3 regions of the Streptomyces sp. NPDC013317 genome follow, and region 2 is predicted to be linked to each of the others. Evidence: predicted binding sites of a transcription regulator. Region 2 holds the regulator's gene; each other region holds the start of a gene.
What was found. Region 2 encodes HrcA, which represses chaperone genes, less so after heat shock. Its sites were predicted from a motif close to TTNGCACTCNGNNNNNCNGAGTGCNAA; they were not measured.

Region 1 (6,862 bases), on a different contig from region 2:
CGAAGGAGTAGCCCGCGCCCGACTCCGAGCGATGCCACTGGCGGCGTACGAACCCCTCGCCCTCCGCCTCCGAGTACACCGGCGGGACCGTGGTGGTCAGCGGGATGTACGGGTCCGTCGACGCCTCCTCCACGAGCGGGAGGTCCGCGCGTTCCCAGGGGCGCAGGTCGTACGCCCCCGCGGGCAGCCGCGGCACGTCGAGGCTCACATCGTCCCCAGATAGGCCGCGAGACGGTCGTACTCCTCCTTGACCCCTGCCTCCATCCCCGTCGCCAGCGCCTGGTCGCGGATCTCCGAGGACGGCCAGATCGATGTGCTGGTGAGCGCCGTGCCGCCGTCCGGGGTGTCGTCGAAGGTGAGGGTGACATGGACCGGGGGCCCCGGCATGAGCTCGAAGACCTCGGTGTAGACGAGGCGCTCGTTCGGGACGATCTCCTCGTACGTGCCCGAGAAGACGATCTCCCGTCCGTCGGGGGCCTTCTGGCCCCAGCGCCACGCGCCGCCGACCCTGAGGTCGACGTCGGAGATCACCGTGGGCAGGGCCGCCACGCCGTACCACTGACGCACGTGCTCGGGTTTCGTCCACGCCTCCCAGACACGGGCGGGCGGGGCGTCGAAGGTCCGGGTGATGACCAGCTCGCGGTCGGCCGGTGTCGTCAGCAGCGTGATCATGGATCGCTCCCGCCTTCCGAGAGGCTCCGCTTCCGGGAGGGGCTGACCACCCCCACCCCACCAGCATCACCCCGAACGCCCGAGGGCGGCACCCCCAGCAGGGGTGCCGCCCTCGGTCGCGTACAGCGAGGAACTACCGAGCCGAGGCTCAGAAGTCCATGTCACCGCCCGGCATGCCGCCCGGAGCGGCCGCGGAGGCCTTCTCCGGCTTGTCGGCGATGACGGCCTCGGTGGTCAGGAACAGCGCGGCGATGGAGGCCGCGTTCTGCAGGGCGGAACGCGTCACCTTCGCCGGGTCGATGATGCCCTCGGCGATGAGGTCGACGTACTCGTTGGTCGCGGCGTTCAGGCCGTGGCCGACGGGCAGGTTGCGGACCTTCTCCGCCACGACGCCACCCTCGAGGCCGGCGTTGACGGCGATCTGCTTCAGCGGGGCCTCGAGGGCCAGCTTCACGATCGCGGCACCCGTGGCCTCGTCGCCCGAGAGGTCGGCCTCGAGCTTCTCGAAGACGTTGGAGGCCTGGAGCAGGGCCACGCCACCACCGGCGACGATGCCCTCCTCGACGGCCGCCTTCGCGTTGCGAACGGCGTCCTCGATGCGGTGCTTGCGCTCCTTGAGCTCGACCTCGGTCGCGGCACCGGCCTTGATGACCGCAACACCGCCGGCGAGCTTCGCCAGGCGCTCCTGCAGCTTCTCGCGGTCGTAGTCGCTGTCCGAGTTCTCGATCTCGGCGCGGATCTGGTTGACGCGACCGGCGACCTGCTCGCTGTCACCGGCACCGTCGACGATCGTGGTCTCGTCCTTGGTGATGACGACCTTGCGGGCGCGGCCCAGCAGGTCGAGGCCGGCGTTCTCGAGCTTGAGACCGACCTCCTCGGAGATGACCGTGCCGCCCGTGAGGATGGCGATGTCGTTCAGCATGGCCTTGCGGCGGTCGCCGAAGCCCGGAGCCTTGACCGCGACGGACTTGAAGGTGCCGCGGATCTTGTTGACGACCAGGGTCGACAGGGCCTCGCCCTCGACGTCCTCGGCGATGATCAGCAGGGGCTTGCCCGACTGCATGACCTTCTCCAGCAGCGGGAGCAGGTCCTTCACGGAGGAGATCTTGGAGTTGACGATCAGGATGTACGGGTCGTCCAGGGACGCCTCCATACGCTCCATGTCGGTGGCGAAGTACGCCGAGATGTAGCCCTTGTCGAAGCGCATACCCTCGGTGAGCTCCAGCTCCAGACCGAAGGTCTGGGACTCCTCGACGGTGATGACGCCTTCCTTGCCGACCTTGTCCATCGCCTCGGCGATGAGCTCGCCGATCTGGGTGTCGGCGGCGGAGATGGAGGCCGTGGAAGCGATCTGCTCCTTGGTCTCGACATCCTTCGCCTGCTCGAGCAGGGCGCCGGAGACGGCCTCGACGGCCTTCTCGATGCCACGCTTGAGGGCCATCGGGTTGGCGCCGGCCGCCACGTTGCGCAGGCCCTCGCGGACGAGCGCCTGGGCGAGGACGGTCGCGGTGGTCGTACCGTCACCGGCGACGTCGTCCGTCTTCTTGGCGACTTCCTTGACCAGCTCGGCGCCGATCTTCTCGTACGGGTCCTCGAGCTCGATCTCCTTGGCGATGGACACACCATCGTTGGTGATCGTGGGGGCGCCCCACTTCTTCTCGAGGACGACGTTCCGGCCCTTGGGGCCAAGGGTGACCTTGACGGCGTCGGCGAGCTGGTTCATCCCGCGCTCGAGACCGCGCCGTGCCTCCTCGTCGAACGCGATGATCTTGGCCATGTGAAGTGGTCCTCCCGGACATGGGGTGGATAACGCTCCAGGACCGCGCCGACGCCCGCGACGGACGGCCTGCGTGCCCTGTGGTTCCTTGCCCCACCTGGCCGCGGACCTCGTCTGCCCGATCCTCGTAAGCACTCTCACCTTCAGAGTGCTAACGCCAATGATTAGCACTCGGCCCATGCGAGTGCAAGCGACTCCCACAGATCGAGAGAGGCCGCCGCCACCTCCCCGCGCACGCACGAGGGGTCCGCATCCCGGTCAGGATGCGGACCCCTCGGCGTGAGAACGCGTGAGTGCGTACGTGGTGGCCGATCGCGCCGTGCTCAGACGGCGAGCTTGACCATGTCCGCCTGCGGACCCTTCTGGCCCTGCGAGATCTCGAACTCGACCCGCTGACCCTCTTCAAGGGTGCGGTAGCCGTCCATCTGGATCGCGCTGTAGTGGACGAATACATCCGCACCACCGTCGACCGCGATGAAGCCGTAGCCCTTCTCCGCGTTGAACCACTTGACGGTGCCCTGAGCCATGCCTAACTCCCCTATTACTGGCCCTTGCGCGGGACCGCACTTCGCGACCCCGGGTCAGACCCTGCGCCGGAACGCGTCGACCGCGGCTGAATGTATCTGCCCAACTGCCCTCTGCAACAGGTCAATCGGGCGAGAATTCTGGGCATGGCGTAAAGGAGAATTGAGGAGAATTCACTGAATTCCGGGGCAAGTCGGGCCCGGCAAAGCGCGCAGAAAGGTACACAACGCACGTGCACTTTGGCTGCTTCTTGTCGCGTGCGGGCGCATTCTCATATGCGTCTGGCACGAGCAGCGGGGGAAAGCCGGGGGGACTTCCCCAACTCTACCGCGCTCAACCATGCAGAATTGCCCCCTCCGCTTCTCTCGCGGAAGGGGCAATTCGGTTACGCCGGGTAACGCGGGGCGCCGAGACGGCCGGGCCGCCCGCACCGCGCCGGACGGTCAGCCTCCGGCGACGGCCGGGATGATCGAGACGCCGGCGCCGTCCGGCGTCGCCGTCTCCAGGCCCTGCTCGAAGCGGACGTCGTCGTCGTTGACGTAGACGTTCACGAAGCGGCGCAGCTTGCCCTGGTCGTCCAGGACACGGGCCGCGATGCCCGCGTGGTTCTTCTCCAGGTCTGCGATGACCTCGGACAGGGTCGCGCCCTCGGCGGCGACCTCGGCCTGGCCGCCGGTGTAGGTGCGGAGGATGGTGGGGATGCGGACCTTCACGCTCATGGGGTGTTCACCTTCGGTGGCTTCGGGCGGGGCGGGGGCTGGGCGGACGAGGACGGGGTGGCGGGGTGCGGGCGCGGCCGGGTCACCGGCCGGTCCCGCACCTCGGCGGTCGCGGGCGTCAGCCCGCCAGGCCTGCCTCACGGAACGCGTCCAGGCTCGGGCGGATCGTCGCGGTCGCCTGCGAGGTATCGGCCACCGCGTCCAGCGTCTTGAGGCCGTCACCCGTGTTGAGTACGACCGTGGTGAGGGCCGGGTCGATGAGGCCGGCCTCGACCAGCTTCTTCGTCACGCCGACCGTCACACCGCCCGCCGTCTCGGCGAAGATGCCCTCCGTGCGGGCGAGGATCTTGATCGCCTCGACGACCTGCTCGTCGTCGACGTCCTCCACCGCGCCGCCCGTGCGGCGGGCGATGTCCAGGACGTACGGGCCGTCGGCCGGGTTGCCGATCGCCAGCGACTTGGCGATGGTGTTCGGCTTCTGGGGCCGTACGACGTCGTGACCGGCCTTGAAGGCGGCCGACACCGGCGAGCAGCCCTCGGCCTGCGCGCCGAAGATCTTGTACGGCTTGTCCTCGACGAGGCCCAGCTTGATGAGCTCCTGCAGACCCTTGTCGATCTTGGTGAGCTGCGAGCCGGAGGCGATCGGGATCACGAGCTGGTCCGGGATCACCCAGCCCAGCTGCTCGCAGATCTCGTACGCGAGCGTCTTGGAGCCCTCGCCGTAGTACGGACGCAGGTTGACGTTGACGAAGCCCCAGCCCTCGCCCAGCGGGTCGCCGATGAGCTCGGAGCAGAAGCGGTTGACGTCGTCGTAGTTGCCCTCGATGCCGACCAGCTCACCGCCGTAGACGGCGGCCATGACGACCTTGCCCTGCTCCAGGTCGTGCGGGATGAACACGCAGGAGCGGAAGCCGGCGCGGGCGGCGGCGGCGCCGACGGCGCCGGCCAGGTTGCCGGTGGAGGAGCAGGACAGCGTGGTGAAGCCGAAGGCGCGGGCCGCCTCAAGGGCCTGGGCGACGACGCGGTCCTTGAAGGAGTGCGTCGGGTTGCCGGAGTCGTCCTTGACGAAGAGCTTGCCGGGCTCGACACCCAGCTCACGGGCGAGGTTGTCGGCCTGGACGAGCTTGGTCCAGCCGGGGTTCAGGTTCGGCTTCTCTGCGACGTCGGCCGGGACGGGCAGCAGCGGGGCGTAGCGCCAGATGTTGGCGGGGCCCGCCTCGATCTGCTTGCGCAGCGCCTCGGGGTCACCGGTGGGAAGGTCGTAGGCGACTTCGAGCGGGCCGAAACAGAGCTCGCAGGCGAAGATCGGGCCGAGCGGGAAGACTTCACCGCATTCCCGGCAGGAAAGGCCCGAAGCGGGACCGAGATCGACGGTCCGGGAGGTTTCGGTGGAAACAGTCTGTACAGCCATGGAGGCGAGGCCCTTTCTCCTCATCTTTCCCATGACGAATGTCGTCATGAGACGGATTTGGCACCTTCCCTAGCCGGGAGCCTCGCTGGCGCGTGTGTCGCGGACGAGACCGACTGGAGGGTTGCCGGGGCTTCAACGGGCCGTTTCCCTCTGCCCCTCTGGATGAGCGGTATTCGATTGTGTGAAGCGGTTGTCAGACGCGGGTGGGACCCCGACATGCATCGGGCATCCGCGTTGTTCAAGACTGTAACCGAAGGCCCGGAGGGTTGAACCTGCCGTCCGAACCGCGAGATGGAGATCACGTGCTGGAGGAAGTGGAGCGCTGGCTGGGCCGGCGGTCCTGGTCCGTGGCGGACCGTTCGCTCGACCGCATTCTGGCGGCGAAGCACGGGACGACGGTGAGCGTCGTCCTGCCCGCACTCGACGAGGAGGCGACGGTCGGCGACATCGTCTCCGTGATCCGCCGGGAGCTGATGACCGAGGCGGTGCCGCTCGTGGACGAGCTGGTGGTGATCGACTCCGGTTCCACCGACCGTACGGCGGAGTTCGCGGCGGCGGCCGGGGCGCGCGTCGTGGCGCGCGACGCGATCCTGCCCCGGATTCCGGCCGTGCCCGGCAAGGGCGAGGTGCTGTGGCGGTCACTGATGGTGACGCGCGGGGACATCGTCTGCTTCGTCGACGCGGATCTGCGGGACTTCTCCGCGGACTTCGTCACCGGGATCGTCGGCCCGCTGCTCACCGAACCGGACGTCGACTTCGTGAAGGCCATGTACGACCGTCCGCTGGGCGACTCCCCAGGTCAGGGCGGGCGGGTGACCGAGCTGGTGGCACGGCCGCTGCTCAATCTGCACTGGCCGCAGCTGGCCGGCTTCGTCCAGCCGCTCGGCGGCGAGTACGCGGCGCGGCGCTCGCTGCTCGAACGGCTGCCGTTCCCGGTCGGTTACGGAGTGGAGCTGGGCCTGCTCGTGGACGCGCTCCACACGGTCGGCCTGGACGCGCTCGCCCAGGTCGACGTCGGCGTCCGCAAGCACCGGCACCAGGACGGCCGCGCGCTGGGCAGGATGGCGGCGGCGATCTACCGGACGGCGCAGCTGCGGCTCTCCCGCGGGCATCTCGTGCGGCCCCGGCTGACACAGTTCGAGCGGGGCGACGACGGCTTCACCCCGCGGACGTACGCGGTGGACACCGAGGAGCGGCCGCCGATGATCGACATCGCGGAGTACACGCACCGCCGCGTGGCGTAGCGCCGGATGATGATGCTTTTTGCATACATTTCCGTTCCATGCCGTTCACCCCACGAATGACCACGTTTCCGGCGGCGCTCGGCCTCGCCGTCGGCTCCCTCGGCTCGCTCACCCTCGCCGCGGCCGGTCCGGCGGCGGCGGACGTGGTGGAGCCCTTCGGCAAACGCTACGAAGCCTCGCTGTACGGCGACTTCACGACCATCGGCGCCACCGCGGCCGTGACCGCCGGCACCGGGACGGGCTCGGGGGCCGAGTCCGGCTCCGGGGCCGAGTCCGGGTCCGGGTCCGGCGACGAGCCCGGCTCCGGGACCGGCTCCGGGACCGCCCGCGTCATGATCCCGGCCGGCGCCAAGGTCGCGTACGCCCGGCTCTTCTGGGGCGGGCACGACGGCACGTACAGAACGGCCAGTGGGGCCCTGGCGAAGCGGTGCGCCGGCTCCGGCCGCGAGGCCGCGACCACGTCGGGCGACCACGCCACCACCGAACCGCGCATCAAGGTCGGGGCGGGCCGGGA
Region 2 (6,862 bases):
AGGACGTCCGGGGACGAGACCTGCGCCGCGATGCGGGACTCCTTCGAGCCCGGCACCAGGTGGTCGACGAGGATGCCGAGCCGGGCGTCCGCCGCCGGGCCGAACTCCGCGACGATCGACGGGAGGTCGTCGATGCCCTCCAGGTACTCCACCACCACGCCCTCGATGCGCAGGTCGTCGCCCCAGACCCGCTCCACCAGCTCCGCGTCGTGCCGGCCCTCCACGTAGATCCGGCCCGCCCGCGCCACCCGCGCCCGCGCGCCCGGGACCGCGACGGACCCCGAGGCCGTGCGGCTGGGGCGCGCCGGACCGGCCGCCGGGCGGACCAGCGTCACCACCTTGCCCTCCAGCAGGAAGCCCCGCGGATCCATCGGGAACACGCGGTGCTTGCCGAAGCGGTCCTCCAGCGTGACCGTGCCGGCCTCGCAGCGGATCACCGCTCCGCAGAAGCCTGTCGCGACCTCCTCCACCACGAGGTCCACCTCCGCCGGCACCTCCGGCACGGGGGCGGATCGCTTCCAAGGGGGCGTCAGGTCCGGGTTGTAGCTGCGCATTCGGGCGACGTTATGCGACGGAGAAGCGCCGTGCCAGCTCATCCCGCTGGCGCCGCACGAACGCCGCGTCCACCACCGCCCCGTGTCCCGGCACGTACAGCGCGTCCTCCCCGCCCAGCGCCAGCAGCCGGTCCAGGGCCGCCGGCCAGCGCGAGCCGATCGCGTCGCTTCCCGCCTGCGGCTCGCCCGACTCCTCGACCAGGTCGCCGCAGAAGACGACCTCCACCCCGTCGACGTCCGGGACGAGGAGCGCCAGATCATGACCCGAGTGACCGGGCCCCACGTTGGCCAGCAGCACCTGGCGGCCGCCCAGGTCCAGCGTCCATTCGCCCGACACCATGTGCCCCGGCAGGACGAGGGTGTCCACGGCCTCCGTCGCCGCCGACTCCGCCACCCCCTGCCGTACCGCGTCCTCCCGCAGCGCGTGCGCTTCCCGCCGCAGCAGCTCGTCCAGGCCCACCGCCCCGAACACCTCCGCGCCCGCGAAGGCCGCCGTGCCGAGGACATGATCGAAGTGCGGGTGGCTCAGTGCGATGTGTGTCACTCTCCGGCCGCCCGCGAGCGCCTCCGCCTGCCCCCGCAGCTCGGCGCCCTCGGCGAGCGTCGAGCCCGTGTCGTACAGCAGCACGGCGCGCTCGCCCAGTACCAGCCCCACCGTGGCGTCCCAGCCGGGCAGTCGGCGCCTGCCCACCCCGTTACCGAGCCGCTCCCAGCCGTACTCTTCCCAATCGACATCCATACCGCGACGCTATCCGCACGACGTGGCCTCCGACACGGCCTCCTTGCCAGGAGCGATGCCCGCCGCCGTACACTGGCCGGGGGATTCCTGGCACTCGAACAGGGCGAGTGCCAAATGCGGAGCAACCGATACGACAGCTGGAGGTGTGCGCGATGCTCAGCGAACGCAGACTCGAGGTGCTGCGCGCCATCGTCCAGGACTATGTCGGGACGGAGGAGCCGGTCGGCTCCAAGGCGCTCACGGAGCGCCACAAGCTCGGCGTCTCGCCCGCCACCGTGCGCAACGACATGGCCGTCCTGGAGGACGAGGGCTATATCGCCCAGCCTCACACCAGCGCCGGACGCATCCCGACCGACAAGGGCTACCGGCTCTTCGTCGACCGGCTCGCCGGCGTCAAGCCGCTGTCGACGCCCGAGCGGCGCGCGATCCACAACTTCCTCGACGGAGCCGTCGACCTCGACGACGTCGTCGGCCGCACGGTCCGGCTGCTCGCGCAGCTGACCCGGCAGGTCGCCGTCGTGCAGTACCCGTCGCTGACCCGTTCGACGGTCCGGCACGTGGAGCTGCTGTCGCTGGCCCCCGCCCGGCTGATGCTGGTGCTGATCACGGATACCGGCCGGGTCGAGCAGCGCGTCATCGACTGTCCGGCGCCGTTCGGCGAGACCTCGCTCGCGGACCTGCGCGCCCGGCTCAACAGCCGTGTCGTCGGCCGCCGGTTCGCGGACGTGCCCCAGCTGGTGCAGGATCTTCCGGAGTCCTTCGAGGAGACGGAGGACCGCGGCACGGTCTCGACGGTGCTCGCGACCCTGCTCGAAACCCTGGTGGAGGAGCACGAGGAGCGGTTGATGATCGGCGGAACCGCCAATCTCACCCGTTTCGGCCATGACTTCCCCCTCACGATCAGGCCCGTTCTCGAAGCCCTCGAGGAGCAGGTCGTGCTCCTCAAGCTGCTGGGCGAGGCCAAGGACTCGGGCATGACCGTACGGATCGGGCACGAGAACGCCCACGAGGGCCTCACGTCCACGTCCGTCGTCGCGGTCGGCTACGGTTCGGGCGACGAGGCAGTCGCCAAACTCGGCGTGGTCGGACCGACCCGCATGGACTACCCCGGAACGATGGGAGCGGTACGCGCAGTGGCACGTTACGTCGGACAGATCCTGGCGGAGTCGTAAGTGGCCACGGACTACTACGCCGTACTCGGCGTGCGCCGCGACGCGTCCCAGGACGAGATCAAGAAGGCATTCCGGCGGCTCGCCCGCGAGCTGCACCCGGATGTCAATCCCGATCCGAAGACGCAGGAGCGGTTCAAGGAGATCAACGCCGCCTACGAGGTGTTGTCGGACCCGCAGAAGAAGCAGGTCTACGACCTCGGTGGTGACCCGCTGTCCGCGTCCGGCGGCGGCGGTGGAGCCGGTGGCTTCGGCCAGGGCGGCTTCGGGAACTTCTCGGACATCATGGACGCCTTCTTCGGCACGGCGTCGCAGCGCGGACCGCGCTCGCGCACGCGCCGCGGCCAGGACGCCATGATCCGGCTGGAGATCGACCTCAACGAGGCCGCCTTCGGTACGACGAAGGACATCCAGGTCGACACGGCGGTCGTCTGTACGACCTGCTCCGGCGAGGGTGCCGCGCCCGGCACGTCCGCCCAGACCTGTGACATGTGCCGCGGCCGTGGTGAGGTCTCGCAGGTCACGCGGTCCTTCCTGGGCCAGGTCATGACCTCCCGCCCCTGCCCCCAGTGCCAGGGCTTCGGCACGGTCGTCCCGACCCCGTGCCCCGAGTGCGCGGGCGACGGGCGGGTCCGCTCGCGGCGCACGCTCACCGTGAAGATCCCGGCCGGTGTCGACAACGGCACGCGCATCCAGCTCGCGGGCGAGGGCGAGGTCGGCCCCGGCGGCGGCCCCGCCGGTGACCTGTACGTCGAGATCCACGAGGTCCCGCACGAGGTCTTCCAGCGCCGCGGCGACGACCTGCACTGCACGGTCACCATCCCGATGACGGCGGGAGCGCTCGGTACGAAGGTGCCGTTGCAGACGCTCGACGGGATGGAGGAGGTCGACATCCGTCCGGGCACCCAGTCCGGCCAGTCGATCCCGCTGCACGGGCGCGGCATCACGCACCTGCGCGGAGGCGGCCGCGGAGACCTGATCGTGCACGTCGAGGTGACGACGCCGTCGAAGCTCGACGCCGAGCAGGAGCGGCTGCTGCGCGAACTGGCGAAGCTGCGCGGCGAGGAACGGCCCACGGGCCAGTTCCAGCCGGGTCAGCAGGGGCTGTTCTCGCGGTTGAAGGACGCGTTCAACGGGCGGTAGGCGTGCTGCTGCCGGGGGTTCGGGGGTCGTCCCCCGGGCAGGCACAGTCAGCCGGGTCAGCAGGGGCTGTTCTCGCGGTTGAAGGACGCGTTCAACGGGCGGTAGGCGTGCTGCTGCCGGGGGTCCGGGGGTCGTCCCCCGGGCAGGCGCAGTCAGCCGGGTCAGCAGGGGCTGTTCTCGCGGTTGAAGGACGCTTTCGACGGGCGGTGGACCGGATCCCCACCGTCCGTCTGGCGCCCGGTCTCGGGCCTGGAAGGGCGGCATCCGCGGGTCGCGGACGCCGCCCTTCCGTATGACACGATGCCTGCATGTCCACCGCGCTGACCGATCTCTCCCGATACCCGATCGTGCAGGCCCCCATGGCGGGTGGCGCGTCCTGCCCGGAGCTCGTCGGAGCCGTGTGCGCCGCCGGCGGGCTCGGGTTCCTCGCCGGGGGCTACAAGACCGCGGGCGGGCTGTACCAGGAGATCAAGCAGGTGCGCGGGCTGACCGGCGGGCCCTTCGGCGTCAACCTCTTCGTGCCGCCCGGCGGGCAGCCCGCCGACCCGGCCGCCGTCGAGGTGTACCGGCACCAGCTCGCCGGGGAGGCCACCTGGTACGAGACGGCCCTCGGCGACCCCGACAACGGGCGCGACGACGCCTACGACGCCAAGCTCGCGATCCTGCTCGAAGACCCGGTACCCGTCGTCTCGTTCACCTTCGGCTGCCCCGACCGCGACGCCTTCGACGCCTTCGCCCGCGCCGGTACGTACACGATCGTCACCGTCACCTCCGCCGACGAGGCCCAGGCCGCCCAGCGGGCCGGGGCGGACGCCGTCTGCGTGCAGGGCGTGGAGGCCGGCGGACACCAGGGCACGCACCGCGACGACCCGGACGCCGCTCTCGCCGGAACCGGGCTCCTCACGCTCGTCACCCAGGTCCGGGAGGCGGTGCAGCTGCCGATCCTCGCGGCCGGCGGGATCATGCGCGGCGCGCAGATCGCCGCGGTCCTCGCCGCCGGTGCCGACGCCGCCCAGCTGGGCACCGCGTTCCTCGTGTGCCCCGAGTCGGGGGCGCACGCGCTGCACAAGCAGGCCCTGACCAACCCCCTCTTCGTCCGGACCGAGCTCACCCGGGCCTTCTCCGGCCGCCCGGCGCGCGGGCTCGTCAACCGGTTCATGCGCGAGCACGGGCCGTACGCCCCCGCCGCCTATCCCGAGGTCCACCACCTCACCGCCCCCGTCCGCAAGGCAGCCGCCACCGCGGGCGACGCGCAGGGCATGGCCCTGTGGGCCGGCCAGGGGCACCGGCTGGCCCGCGAACTCCCCGCGGGCCGGCTCGTCGAGGTGCTGGCCGCCGAACTCGACACCGCACTCACCGCGCAGGCCCACAGGAGCAACGCCTCATGACCGCACCCGTCTTCGTCGTCGAGGCCGTCCCCGGCAACGGCCCCTTCCTCCTCGACGGCCCCGAGGGCCGTCACGCCGTCTCCGTGAAGCGGCTGCGCGCGGGGGAGGACGTCGTCCTCACCGACGGCCGGGGCACCTGGGCCGACTGCGTGGTGCTCGGAGCCGAGGGCAGGGACCAGCTGACCGTCGAGGTCTCCGGCCGGTACGAGGAGGCCGCGCCCGCGCCCCGTATCACCGTCGTCCAGGCGCTGCCCAAGGGCGACCGGGGCGAACTGGCCGTCGAGATCATGACGGAGACCGGGGTCGACGCGATCGTGCCGTGGGCCGCGTCCCGCTGCATCACCCAGTGGAAAGGCGACCGTGGGCTCAAGGCCCTCGCCAAGTGGCGGGCCACCGCGCGCGAGGCCGGCAAGCAGTCCCGCCGTACCCGCTTCCCCGAGGTCGCCGACGCGATGACCACCAAGCAGGTCGCCGCGCTGCTCGCGGGGGCCGATCTCGCCGCCGTGCTGCACGAGGACCGGGACCACCCGAGCGGCGCGCTCGCCGACGCCGAACTCCCTGCCGAGGGCGAGATCGTGCTCGTCGTGGGCCCCGAAGGGGGCGTGTCCCCGGAGGAGTTGGCGGCCTTCGAGGCGGCGGGCGCGAAGCCGTACCGGCTCGGCCACAGCGTCCTGCGTACCTCCACGGCCGGTACGGCGGCCACGGCGCTGCTCCTCGGCCGCACGGGCCGCTGGAGCTAGTCCGGGCGCGCCGGCGCCACCAGCGTGTCGAAGAGGGGCCAGCCGTCCGTCTCGTGCAGGCCGTGGGCCGTCGGCAGGAGACCGCGTGCAGTGGCCTCGTCGAGGAAACGGCGTACCACCCCGGGCTCGTTGAGGTTGAGGTAGCCGTCTCCGGTGTCCGCGACCTGGCCCGCGCCCATGTACCCACCCTGCGTCACACGGCCCGGGCCCTCCTGGAAGACCAGGCGCAGTTGGGCGTGCGGGGTCTCGGCCCGGCGCAGCGTCAGCAGTTCCCGGCAGGGCGGGTGCAGGTGTCCGACCGACCAGAGCCAGACCGTGCCGTCCGCCGTCAGCCTGCGCGGTACGCGTTCTCGTCGCCCCATGCGCCCACGGTATGCGCGGAGCCCGGTGGCGCGGCAACGGGATTTCGGACCCGGTGGGTGCGGAAGGCATGTCGGTTCATAGGGTGACCGCATGTCCGACGAGTCTCCTCTGATCCGTAGTCTGCGCGCCGCGGTCGCCGCCGCGCCCGAAGACGTGCCCCTGCGGCTGCACTTCGCCGAACTGCTCCTCGTGGAGGGGCGCGGCGACGAGGCCGTCACCGAGGCCGCCGTCGCCCTCCAGCGCGCGCCGGGTGACGAGGCGGCGCGGGCGCTGATGCTCCGGGCGATGGGACAGCCCGCGGCGGCCCCGGCAGCGGAAGCCGTCCCCGCGACCCCCGCTACCGAAGCCGCCGCGACCGCCCCGGCCGCCGACGCGGCCCCCGCCCGGTCCTCCTCCTTCGACTGGAACGCGGCCGAGCAGGAGGTCGGGGACCTCGTCGGGCCCCGGTTCGTCGAGGGCGGCAGCGGTGACGGCGACGACCTGGAGCAGCCGCTCACCTCCGACGGCGGCGGAGACCCCGGGGACGCCTCGGCCTGGGACATCGACGCCCCCGGCTCCGTACGCCTCGCCGACGTCGGCGGCATGCAGGAGGTCAAGGACCGCCTGGAGGCCGCCTTCCTCGCCCCCATGCGCAACCCCGAACTGCGCAGGCTGTACGGCAAGTCCCTGCGCGGCGGCCTGCTCCTGTACGGCCCGCCCGGCTGCGGCAAGACCTTCATCGCCCGTGCCGTCGCCGGCGAACTCGGCGCGAGTTTCATGTCGATCT
Region 3 (6,862 bases), on a different contig from region 2:
AGGAGGTCCCGGTCGCCGGAGAGGTGGGCGTGCAGGACGGGGTAGAAGTGCAGGGCCCAGGCGTTGTAGTGGTCGAAGGCGCGGTTGTCGCCGTCGCTGTACCAGCCGTCTCCCAGGTACCACCGCTCGATGCGGTCGAGGGAGCGGTGCACGGTGGCGGAGGCGCGGTCGATCGTGGCGGCCGCGCGGTCCGTCTCGATGCCGGCGTCCTGGAGAAAACCGGCGACGGTGAGGCCGAAGAGCCACCAGTTGTTGTCGACCGGGGAGGGTTCGAGGGCGGGCAGCAGCCAGTCGACGACGTGTCCGCGGGTGCGGTCGTCGAGGGTGTCCCAGAGCCAGGGGCGGGTCAGCCGCAGGGCGAGGGCGACGGAGGCGGATTCGACGACCGCCTGGCGCACGTCGGTGAGGAGCGGCCAGGATTCGGGCCCCTCCCCGCCCGGCGCCTCCGTGCCGGCGGCGAGGCCCTCGGCGTAGCGGGCCAGGTGGTCGTGCGGGTCCGCTCCGCGGGCGCCGGCGACACGGAAAGCGGCGAGCAGGAACGTACGGGCGTGGCCTTCGAGGCCGTCGGAGCGGGCGCCGGACCGGCTGGGCCGGGGACCGGGCAGGCCGACGAGACCGTTGCGGGGAGAGGCGTACGGTCGCAGGGCCAGCAGGAGGCGGTCGGCGGTGTCCTCCCAGTGGGCGCGGGTCCAGCCGGTGAACGGACTGAGCTCACGGTTCTCGGGCGGCGTGGGCATGGTGCTCCCTGAGGCGGACGTCGTCGTCGGTCGTCGTCGCCGGAATCATGAGCCGGGCTCCGATCGAACGTCAATGGGATAAGAGCGAATGATCGAAACTCCTCCGTTCGATCATTCTGGCGTAGGCTCCGATGCAGGTCCGACGAGCCGCCGGACCGACCGAACGCGAGGGGATGCACCGTGCGCGAGAGTGCCGCCGAACGACACGACCGACTCCTGGCCCTGGTCCGCGAGCACGGTACGGCCCGTGTCGCCGAACTCGCCGACCGGCTCGGCGTCTCCTCCGTGACCGCCCGTCGCGACGTCGAGGCGCTGGCCGCCAAGGGGCTGCTCGACCGGGTGCACGGACAGGTCTCCTGGCCTGCGCGGCACGCGGCCCCGAGCGGGACGGGCGGTGCGGCCGGTGCTGTCGGGGCGGCCGGTGCTGTCCGGGCCGTCGGGGCCCGTCGCCCGGGCGAGGGTCTGGTCCTGGGGCTGCTCGCGCCCTCGGCCACGTACTACTTCGCCGAGGTCATCCGGGGAGCGCACGAGGCGGCGGCGAACGCGGGTGCCCGGCTGATCCTGCGGATCTCGGACTACCGCCCCGAGGAGGACCGGGCGCGCACCGAGGGCCTGCTCGCGGCCGGCGCCGAGGGCGTGCTCGTCGCGCCCGGCTGGCGGGGCCCCGAGGACCGTCCGGCGTACGGGGACTGGCTCGCCGAACTCCCCGTACCCGCCGTACTCCTGGAGCGCCGGGCCGACCCCGGCAGTCCGCTGGACGCCCTGGACCGGGTGGTCTCCGACCACGCCCACGGCGTCCTGCTCGCCCTGCGCCATCTGCTCGGCCTCGGCCGCGGCACCCCGCTGCTGGTCGCCCGGGGCGACAGCCCGACCGCGCTCGCGGTGCGCGCCGGTTACACGGAGGCGCTGGCCACGCTGGACCTGACGGCGCCCGGACCGGTGATCGACTCCGTACCGGCCGACCAGGATCCGGCGGGGTTCGAGGCCGCGGTGCGGGCCCTGCACGAGGCGGTGACCTCGGGCCGGGCCGGTGCGGCGGTGGTCCACAACGACGTGGACGCGATCGAGATCGTCCGGCGGCTGGCGGAGCTGGGCGTGAAGGTGCCGGAGGACCTGGCCCTCATCGCGTACGACGACGAGGTCGCGGCGCTCGCCGACACCCCGCTCACGGCGGTCGCCCCGCCCAAGCGCCAGGTGGGCAGGCACGCCACGGAACTGCTGGTGGAACGGCTGACGGAGACCGGCCAGGAGGAGTCGGCGCGGAGGCATCTGAGCCTGCTGCCGCGGCTGCGGGTGCGATCGTCCTGCGGGGCTCCCGGAGGGCACCCCGCCTGATCGATTCGATCTGTTTTCGATCGCGGAGGGATCGATGCCGAGCCCCGGACGGCCGCGGACCTAGACTGGAAAGGTCCCACCCGGTCCGGGAGGTGTCATGACTTTCGTACAGATCATCGATTGCAAGACCAGCCGGTTCGAAGATCTGAACCGGCTCATGGACAAGTGGGTCGAGCAGACCCAGGGCAAGCGGACAGCCAGCCACAGCGTCATCGGCAAGGACCGCTCCGACTCGGAGCATCTCGTGGAGATCGTGGAGTTCCCCTCCTACGAGGTGGCGATGACCAACTCGCAGCTCCCCGAGACGGACCGCATCTTCCGGGAGATGGTGGCGCTCTGCGACGAGATGCCGACCTTCACCGACCTGGACATCGTGCGGGACATCCAGCTGTACAAGAGCAACGCCCAGCGGTTCTTCGAACTCCTCGCCGCCGACGGCGAGCTCCCGCCGCTCGACGAGGTCCTCGCGGAGGGCTACCACGACCACGATCCGACCAACGAGCAGGACGCCATCGGCATGGACGCGATCCGGCGCCAGGTGGAGATGTGGCGGGGCGCGTTCGACTTCGACTTCACCGTCAACGACCAGATCGCCGAGGGCGACCGGGTGTGCACGCGGTGGACCTGGGTGGCGACGCACAAGGGCGACTTCATGGGGCTCATGCCCACCACGGCCCGCACGAAGGTCTCGATGACCGGCACGACCATCCACCAGTTCAGGAAGGACGGCAAGATCGCGGAGGGCTGGTGGCAGTACGACCTGCTCGGCCTCATGGAGCAGCTCGGCGCCGTGGACGCCTCGGACGCGTAGGCCCGGCGGCGGACCCCCGGGCGGTCGGGCGGTCGGGCGGTCGGGAGCCGGACGGTCGGGAGCCGGACGGTCGGGAGCCGGACGGTCGGCCCGGAAAACACCGAGGCCCGGCGCCCCCCCGCGAGGGGTGGCACCGGACCTCGGTGATCGCTTACGCGCGCGTCAGTGCGAGTGGCCGTGACCGTGGCCGTGGCCCGCGTCCGCCGGCTCCTCTTCCTTCTTCTCTACCACGAGGGTCTCGGTGGTGAGGAGGAGGGAGGCGATCGAGGCGGCGTTCTCCAGCGCGGAGCGCGTCACCTTCACCGGGTCGATGACGCCGGCCTTGACCAGGTCGCCGTACTCGCCGGTCGCGGCGTTGAAGCCGTTGCCCTTGTCCAGCTCCGCCACCTTCGAGGTGATGACGTAGCCCTCGAGGCCGGCGTTCTCGGCGATCCAGCGCAGCGGCTCGACGGCGGCGCGGCGGACGACCGCGACACCCGTGGCCTCGTCGCCGGTCTTGTCGAGGTTGCCCTCCAGGACCTTGACGGCGTGGACCAGGGCGGAGCCACCACCGGAGACGATGCCCTCCTCGACCGCGGCGCGGGTCGCGGAGATGGCGTCCTCCAGACGGTGCTTCTTCTCCTTCAGCTCCACCTCAGTGGCGGCGCCGACCTTGATCACGCACACGCCGCCGGCCAGCTTCGCGAGGCGCTCCTGGAGCTTCTCGCGGTCCCAGTCGGAGTCGGTGGACTCGATCTCGGCCTTGATCTGGTTGACGCGGCCCGCGACGTCCTCGGAGTTGCCGCCACCGTCGACGATGGTGGTGTCGTCCTTGGTGATGGTCACGCGGCGGGCGGTGCCCAGCACGTCCAGACCGGCCTGGTCGAGCTTGAGGCCGACCTCCTCGGCGATGACGGTGGCACCGGTGAGGGTGGCCATGTCGCCGAGCATCGCCTTGCGGCGGTCGCCGAAGCCGGGGGCCTTGACGGCCACGGCGTTGAAGGTGCCACGGATCTTGTTGACGACCAGGGTCGACAGGGCCTCGCCCTCGACGTCCTCGGCGATGATCAGCAGCGGCTTGGAGGAGCCGGCCTGGATGACCTTCTCGAGGAGCGGCAGGAGGTCCTGGATCGAGGAGATCTTGCCCTGGTGGATCAGGATGTACGGGTCGTCGAGGACGGCCTCCATACGCTCCTGGTCGGTCACCATGTACGGGGACAGGTAACCCTTGTCGAAGGCCATGCCCTCGGTGAAGTCGAGCTCCAGACCGAAGGTGTTGGACTCCTCGACGGTGATGACACCGTCCTTGCCGACCTTGTCCATCGCCTCGGCGATGAGCTCGCCGACCTGCTGGTCCTGCGCGGAGAGCGCGGCCACGGCGGCGATGTCCGACTTGTCCTCGATCGGACGGGCGGTCGCGAGCAGCTCGTCGGAGACGGCCTTGACCGCGGCGTCGATGCCCTTCTTCAGGGCGGCCGGGGAGGCACCGGCGGCGACGTTCTTCAGGCCCTCGCGGACCAGCGCCTGGGCGAGCACGGTGGCGGTGGTGGTGCCGTCACCCGCGATGTCGTTGGTCTTGGTCGCCACCTCCTTCACCAGCTGGGCGCCGAGGTTCTCGTACGGGTCCTCGATCTCGACCTCGCGGGCGATCGTGACACCGTCGTTGGTGATGGTGGGAGCGCCGAACTTCTTGTCGATGACGACGTTGCGACCCTTGGGGCCGATCGTCACCTTCACGGTGTCGGCAAGCTTGTTGACGCCGCGCTCAAGGGCGCGACGGGCGTCCTCGTCGAACTTCAGGATCTTCGCCATGGGAGCGATTCAGCCCTCTCGGATGTCGAAAAACTGGTGAAACCGAACTGCGCCCCGGACGCCCGGTGCGGGGTCAGGGGCGCAGCTCAAAGCATGTGCTTCAGGTACTTCGGTGAATTACTTCTCGATGATCGCGAGCACGTCGCGAGCCGAGAGGACGAGGAACTCCTCGCCGTTGTACTTCACCTCGGTGCCGCCGTACTTGCTGTACAGCACGACATCGCCGACCTTGACGTCGAGCGGCAGGCGCTCGCCGTTCTCGAAGCGGCCCGGACCGACGGCGAGGACAGCACCCTCCTGGGGCTTCTCCTTCGCGGTGTCCGGGATGACCAGGCCAGAGGCGGTGGTCTGCTCGGCGTCGAGCGGCTGGACCACAATGCGGTCCTCGAGCGGCTTGATGGCAACCTTGGAGCTGGTGGTCGTCACGATCCGACCTCCCCCTTCGGAGATCTCACGGGGCTAACTGTCTGAGGTGGCGACCAGGTGGATCCGTCGTCGCGGGTGCCGGACCTGCCCGTCGCTGTGTTGGCACTCTCCAGTGGGGAGTGCCAGAGCCGAGACTATGACTGCGATTAGCACTCGGTCAAGCGGAGTGCCAATTCAGTGCCGCGTGGCGATTCGGTCCCGGTACGGGCAACGGCGTGACGGACCGGTTGGTTCCGCACACACGTGCGGTGAGGCGGCGTCACGACCCTAGGGGCGGAGCACTTCCCGGTCGGCCGGACGGCCTACGTCGCCGGGCCGGCCTCCGTCGTCGAGCCGGCCGAGGCCGTGGAGGACGCGGGCCGCCGTCTTCGAGAGCGCTCCGCCCCCGGCCCCCGCCTCCCCGACCCGTACGGCCGCCTTCCGGCCCAGCCGCTCGATCGGGTCCACGGACGAGGCACACCCCGTCATCCCCGCGAGCGCGCCGGCCAGCACCAGACCCGCCGCCAGCCGGCGCACGCGTCTCACACGTAGTCCTCGAGCTTCGCGACCGCGTACCCCTTGGCCGTGATCGTCTTCATCACGCGGCGGACCATGTCGGCCATCGAGCCCTTCCAGTCCCCCTTGCCCCTGAAGTGCGTGAGGACGATGTCACCGGGGTGCAGGTCCCGGTCCCACTCGCGCCACTCCATCCGGTCCGGGAACGCCTCCGAGGCCCAGAGCGGGACCGCCTTCACCCCGCACGTCTTCGCCGCGCGCAGCGTGTCCTCGTTGTAGTTGCCGTACGGCGGGCGGAAGAGCGGGGGCCGCTTGCCGAACTCCTTTTCGATGACGTCCTGCATCCCGCAGATCTCCCGCTTCTGCGCCGTGTACGAAAGTCCGGGCAGGTAGCGGTGGTTGAGGGTGTGGTTGTGCAGGGAGACACCGGAGTCCCGCATCTTCCTGAAGTACCCGTAGTCGTCCTTGACGACGTAGTCGCTGAGGAAGGCGCTGTAGGGGATCCGGAGCTCGCTCATCATCCGCAGCAGCTCGGGGTCCTTCTCCGCGCCGTCGTCGATCGTCAGGAAGACGACCTTCTGCTTGGTCGGCACGGTGGTGAAGACCGGCGGCAGTCCCTCGCCGTCGGTCTCGAAGCCCTTGCGCGTGGTGATCTTCGGCTTCACCGCGGGCGGGGCGGGGGCCTCCAGGGGCGGGCGTTCGAGGCCCCACTTCTTGGCGGCGAGCACCCGGGCGGCACGCCGCTCGCGGACCTTCTCGACGTACGCGTCGAGCGCGGCGGCCGCGCCCTGGCCCTGCTGCTGGCCGGCGGCGGGAGGCGCGGGCGCCTTGCGTCCGCTCTCGACTCCCCCCTCCTCGCCGGACGGGCCCGCACAGGCGGATCCGAGCGCGGCGACGACCAGCGCCGCGCCCATCGACCGGCGAAGACGCAGCGTCCGCTTCGTTCGCATCTGTTCTTTTTGTCTTACTAGCTGCATGGCGCCGCATCCTGTCAGCGCCGAGACGCCCAGGGCCGCCGACACCGCCGCCCGGCGCCCACCATCCCCCGGCTGGCCCACAATGGGACGGGTGACCGACCTCGCCGACTTCACCGCCCTGCTCTCCCCCGAGGGCCAGACGCTGCTCGCCGCCCTGCGCGACTACGACCCGGCCCGGGAGCTCGCCGTCGCCTCCCGGCTGCGCCGCGAGCATCCCGCGGAGCTGGTCTCGGCGGCGCTCGGACAGGCCCGGCTGCGTCAGCGCGCGGTGGCCAAGTTCGGCGCCGAGG

Region 1: groL (chaperonin GroEL) is a predicted target of HrcA. The motif match lies at 2,614-2,640, and genes of this name have one in related genera.
Region 3: groES (co-chaperone GroES) is a predicted target of HrcA. The motif match lies at 5,247-5,273, and genes of this name have one in related genera.

What each region holds. Positions count from the first base shown of each region.
Region 1 is NZ_JBVHDX010000007.1:210,495-217,356, forward strand. It holds gene ACZ3IJ_RS20285 (GNAT family N-acetyltransferase) at 1-208, opposite strand, end outside; gene ACZ3IJ_RS20290 (SRPBCC family protein) at 205-672, opposite strand; gene groL (chaperonin GroEL) at 821-2,449, opposite strand; gene ACZ3IJ_RS20300 (cold-shock protein) at 2,773-2,976, opposite strand; gene ACZ3IJ_RS20305 (MoaD/ThiS family protein) at 3,418-3,693, opposite strand; gene thrC (threonine synthase) at 3,812-5,104, opposite strand; SAM riboswitch class I at 5,122-5,273, opposite strand; gene ACZ3IJ_RS20315 (glucosyl-3-phosphoglycerate synthase) at 5,407-6,348, shown strand; gene ACZ3IJ_RS20320 (DUF7927 domain-containing protein) at 6,405-6,862, shown strand, end outside.
Region 2 is NZ_JBVHDX010000009.1:32,020-38,881, forward strand. It holds gene ACZ3IJ_RS22860 (DUF3097 domain-containing protein) at 1-554, opposite strand, end outside; gene ACZ3IJ_RS22865 (MBL fold metallo-hydrolase) at 565-1,293, opposite strand; gene hrcA (heat-inducible transcriptional repressor HrcA) at 1,446-2,465, shown strand; gene dnaJ (molecular chaperone DnaJ) at 2,466-3,605, shown strand; gene ACZ3IJ_RS22880 (nitronate monooxygenase) at 3,914-4,993, shown strand; gene ACZ3IJ_RS22885 (16S rRNA (uracil(1498)-N(3))-methyltransferase) at 4,990-5,733, shown strand; gene ACZ3IJ_RS22890 (hypothetical protein) at 5,730-6,095, opposite strand; gene ACZ3IJ_RS22895 (AAA family ATPase) at 6,187-6,862, shown strand, end outside.
Region 3 is NZ_JBVHDX010000004.1:114,732-121,593, reverse strand. It holds gene ACZ3IJ_RS13250 (DUF2264 domain-containing protein) at 1-737, opposite strand, end outside; gene ACZ3IJ_RS13245 (substrate-binding domain-containing protein) at 918-2,072, shown strand; gene ACZ3IJ_RS13240 (ester cyclase) at 2,170-2,883, shown strand; gene groL (chaperonin GroEL) at 3,046-4,674, opposite strand; gene groES (co-chaperone GroES) at 4,792-5,100, opposite strand; gene ACZ3IJ_RS13225 (hypothetical protein) at 5,368-5,625, opposite strand; gene ACZ3IJ_RS13220 (polysaccharide deacetylase family protein) at 5,622-6,545, opposite strand; gene ACZ3IJ_RS13215 (THUMP-like domain-containing protein) at 6,655-6,862, shown strand, end outside.